DNA from 2 places in the Aquamicrobium sp. NLF2-7 genome. Region 2 is predicted to be linked to the other one. Evidence: predicted binding sites of a transcription regulator. Region 2 holds the regulator's gene; the other holds the start of a gene.

Region 1 (2,397 bases), on a different contig from region 2:
TCGCGGTGCCGCCGGTGAGGATGGCGATGTCTTCCAGCATGGCCTTGCGGCGATCGCCGAAGCCCGGAGCCTTGACGGCAGCAATCTTCAGGCCGCCGCGCAGCTTGTTGACCACCAGCGTGGCCAGCGCCTCGCCCTCCACATCCTCGGCGATGATGAGCAGCGGCTTGCCCGACTTGACCACCGCTTCGAGCACGGGCAGCAGGGCCTGAAGGTTGGACAGCTTCTTCTCATGGATGAGCACATAGGGCTCTTCCAGCTCCACCCGCATCTTCTCCTGATTGGTGATGAAGTAGGGCGAGAGATATCCGCGGTCGAACTGCATGCCTTCCACGACTTCCAGCCCGGTCTCGGCGGTCTTTGCTTCCTCGACGGTGATGACGCCCTCATTGCCGACCTTCTGCATGGCCTCGGCCAGGAAGCGGCCGATTTCGGTGTCGCCATTGGCCGAGATGGTGCCGACCTGCGCGATCTCGTCGTTTTTCGTGATCTTGCGGGCATTGGCCTTCAGTTCGGCCACCACCGCATCCACGGCCTTGTCTATGCCGCGCTTCAGGTCCATCGGGTTCATGCCGGAGGCGACGGCCTTCGCGCCTTCCCTGACGATGGCCTGCGCCAGAACGGTGGCGGTGGTGGTGCCGTCGCCGGCCAGATCGTTGGTTCTGGAGGCAACCTCGCGCACCATCTGCGCGCCCATGTTCTCGAACTTGTCCTCAAGCTCGATCTCTTTGGCGACGGAAACGCCGTCCTTGGTGATGCGCGGCGCGCCGAACGACTTGTCGATGACGACGTTGCGGCCCTTCGGCCCGAGCGTCACCTTCACCGCATTGGCGAGAATATCGACGCCGCGCAGCATCTTCTCGCGGGCTTCGGTGTTGAACTTGACTTCCTTGGCAGCCATTGGATCACTCCTTCAATAGGCAGCTTTCGTTGACTGGTTGCTGGGACTGGTTGATGGTCGAAGAATCCGTCAGGCGGCCTTCTTCAGCGTGGTGGGCTGCTCGATCACGCCCATCACGTCGCTTTCCTTCATGATGAGCAGGTCTTCGCCGTCGAGCCTGATCTCGGTGCCGGACCACTTGCCGAACAGAATGCGGTCGCCGACCTTCACGTCGAGCTCGACCAGCTTGCCGCTTTCGTCGCGGGCACCGGGGCCGACGGCGATGACTTCGCCTTCCTGCGGCTTTTCTTTCGCGGTGTCGGGGATGATGATGCCGCCGGCCGTCTTTTCGTCGGCCTCGATGCGGCGCACCAGAATGCGGTCATGCAGGGGACGGAACGTCATGTCTTTGTTCTCCTCTCACGGACAAACGAACTGCACCGTTCCGCCCGGATCGTGCGGAGCGGAACGGCACGCGCGACCCTTTCCGGCGTCGCGCGGCTATCGATCTGGTTTCGCGGATTTCGGGTTTCAAGAGGTGTCGGCAAAAATTTTGGCACTCGCAGCACATGATTGCTAGTGCCATGAAATCACAATGTTTTTTACACCGGCAAAGCTTTTCGATCTTGAATTTGAACGATGATCGGCCACACTGTGAAGGTGTGGGTGGAATGGTGCCGGCGGCAGCGCGCAAGGGAGGTTACGAAACAGGCCCGCCTTCATCCCGGCGTCACCCGCATCCGACCGTCGCCTTGCGACCGGGGCAGGCGCGGTCCGGACAGGACCAGCCCCCGGACACGTTCACAAGACGTGCACACACGACATGCGCAAGGATGTACCAATGGCAACCACGGCACGCAGCGATTTCCAGCTTCAGATGATGGGCTACGGCCTGACCACGGCCGAAATCCATTACCATCTGCCCGATCACCCTTCCCTGCTCCAGCTCTATATCTGGCAGGAATATGATCTGTCTCCGCATTTCCCCGAGCTGAAGAGCTTCCTCGATTACTGGGCGCGGGAGCTGGATGGCCCGCTGCATTCGGTGCGGGTTGCCCATCACCACCTGATCACGCCCGCCGAGTGGCGCGCGGTGGACAGGGAGATCTCCATTCACTGAGGGCAGACCCCGAGCGGGATCACCGAGGGCTTTCCCCTGACGCGGCGCGAACCGGCCGCGACCGGCAAGCCGGATCGCCGATATGAGCAGCCCATAGCGTCTACATTTGCCTGCTGGCCGGTCCAGCGGGCAATATGCTTAGGTCCACGCCATCTCCTTCCCGTTGACGCCGCATATGTAAGAGATAATTCTAATCATGCGGCGATCCGCAGGATTTCATCCCTGTATGAGGGTCCGGGCTTGCAGGAGAATGCCGCCAATTCCGGACGCTGCCGGACTTCGTGATCCATCGGGCATCGTGCTACCGGGCATCGATCCACTTCCTCAACGCGTTCTGGCGGAGCAGAAAATGAACATGGTTTCCCTTTCCCGGCGCACCCTTTTCAAGGGTTCGGCA
Region 2 (2,397 bases):
TTGTCGGCGAGATCGGGCCTTGAACCGGCATGGCGCGGGTCCTCATGATTGCCGATGTAGTACCACGGCCAGCCGTAGAATGCGCCTTCGCTTACGCTTGTCGCATAGTCGAAGGGCAGGTTGTCGCCCAGGCCGTCGCGCTCGTTGACGGCGCACCACAATGCGTCCGTGGCCGGCTGCAATGCCAGTCCCGAACAATTGCGCAGTCCCGTCGCAGCGATCCGCCGGTTTGCGCCATCCGCGTCGAAGGCGAGCACGGCGGCGCGGTCGGTTTCGGAACCCCAGCCTGCGCCGGTCGGCTGCGCGCTTCGCCATGCGTCCAGCCCTCCGGGCGCCTCGCCCATGCCGGAGGCGACATTCGATTGCGAGCCGACCGAGACGTAGAGCGTTTCGCCGTCCGCGGAGAAGGCGAGGTCGCGGGTCCAGTGGGCTCCGGAAGGAAGCTCGGCAATGATGACCTCGGGTTCGGAAGAGGCTTCGAGGTCGCCGCTTTTGTAAGGGAAGCGAACGACGCTGTCGGTGTTGGCGACATAAACCCATTGCGGATCGTCGGCGGGATGGAAGGCGATGCCGTAGGGCTGGTTCAGCCCGCCGGCAAAGACGGAGTTTTGCACAGGCTGCGCGCTGCCGTCTTCTAGGCGATAGACCGACACCTGATCGGCGCCGGATTCGGCAACGAATATGTCGCCATTCGGGGCCACGCGCACGATACGCGGCCCGCCGAGGCCGGAAGCGATCATGTGTGCGGAAAAGCCCTGTGGCAGTTGGGGGCTGACATTTTCCGGCGGGCTGACCCGCCGCGCGCTGTTGGAGGTGGACTCTGTCGCAAAGGGAGCGGGAAGGTCCTGCGGCGTGAAATGCCGCCGAATGCCCGGCCTGTCGTCCCGCCAGCCGCCGAACGCTGCTTCGCCGGTCAGCGTCGCGCCGGTTTCCTGTCCCATCGCGGCAGTGCCCGCCAGCAGGACCGAAGCCGCCGCGACCCGTTTCATGAGGTGGATCATGCCGTCCTCCTTCCCCTGTCGACCCGTCAGGCGGCACTTTAGGAAAGCGGGCGCGGCGATGCATCACACGAGGGCGTGATGTGGCGCGCCTTTTTCAGCGCAGCATGCGCGAGACGAGCTGTGCGGTATAGTCGACCATCGGCACGATGCGGGCATAGTTGAGCCGCGTCGGGCCGATGACGCCGAGCGCGCCGACAACGCGCGCCTCCGCGTCGCGATAGGGCGCCACCACCAGCGACGATCCCGACAGTGAGAACAGCTTGTTCTCCGAGCCGATGAAGATGCGCACGCCGGGGCCCTCTTCGGCGAGGTTGAGCAATTGCAGTAGTCCGTCCTGCGTCTCCAGGTCATCGAACAGGTTTTTGAGCAGTTCCATGTCCGCCTGCGCGGTGATGTTTTCCAGAAGATTCGCCCGGCCGCGCACGATCAGCCGCGCCGGAAGGTCGCTTTCGGTTCCCGCCCACACCGCCAGCCCCTTTTCCACCAGCGCCTGCGACAGCGAATCGAGGGCCGCGCGCGTTTCTTCCTTGATGCGCGAGATTTCCGTGCGCGCCTCGGCCAGCGTGCGTCCGCGGATGTGGGCGTTGAGGAAGTTGGAGGCCTCGTGCAGTTGCGAGACGGTAACGCCCGCCGGCAGGTCGATGATGCGGTTTTCCACATCGCCGTTCTGCGAGACCAGCACGGTCAGCGCCTTTGTCGGCTCAAGCTGGATGAACTCGATGTGCTTGAGGGCCGCCTCGCTCTTGGCCGCCAGCACGACGCCCGCGCCGCGCGACATGCCGGACAGCAACTGGCTCGCCTCCGTCAGCATGTGTTCCAGTGAAGTATCGTTGCCCGAGGCCTTGATCTGCGCCTCGATGCTGCGCCGTTCCTCGTCGCCGAGGTCCCCGATCTCCATGAAGGCATCGACGAAGAAGCGCAGGCCCGCCTGCGTCGGCAGGCGCCCGGCCGAGACATGCGGCGCGTAGATCAGGCCCAGATGCTCCAGATCACTCATCACGTTGCGGATCGTGGCCGGCGACAATGTCGAGGGCAGGATGCGCGACAGGCTGCGCGACCCCACCGGCTCGCCGTCCTTCAGGTAGGAATCGACGAGACGCCGGAAGATCTCGCGCGAGCGCGTATCCAGCGACTGCCACTGTGATGGGGGAAGTGGCGGTGTCGGGGCTGAACTGTGCTTTGTCATGTCGTACCTCTATACAAAGGATATAGACGCGGCGGGCGCCAGTGCAAGCGAGCCGTTTTCCTTTGCGCAAGCAGCCGTGGAGGGCTACAAGCCCGCAAAATCTCAGGATCGGCAAAATCACAGGATTGGAAAGACACGACATGCGCCCCTCCAAACGCCAGCCAGACGAAATGCGCGCCATCTCCTTCGAGCGCGGCTTTTCAAAGCACG

The links. The regulator HrcA, encoded in region 2, represses chaperone genes, less so after heat shock. The targets are predictions, from matches to a motif close to GTTAGCACTCNCNNNNNGNGAGTGCTAAC.
Region 1: a site for HrcA is predicted at 1,433-1,461, ahead of groES (co-chaperone GroES). Genes of this name have one in related genera too.

The regions. Positions count from the first base shown of each region.
Region 1 covers NZ_JAKSED010000003.1:120,110-122,506, forward strand. The annotation lists gene groL (chaperonin GroEL) at 1-901, opposite strand, end outside; gene groES (co-chaperone GroES) at 971-1,285, opposite strand; gene MIC97_RS19130 (usg protein) at 1,722-2,000, shown strand; gene MIC97_RS19135 (ABC transporter substrate-binding protein) at 2,350-2,397, shown strand, end outside.
Region 2 covers NZ_JAKSED010000001.1:3,147,090-3,149,486, forward strand. The annotation lists gene MIC97_RS15435 (sorbosone dehydrogenase family protein) at 1-941, opposite strand, end outside; gene hrcA (heat-inducible transcriptional repressor HrcA) at 1,096-2,187, opposite strand; gene rph (ribonuclease PH) at 2,328-2,397, shown strand, end outside.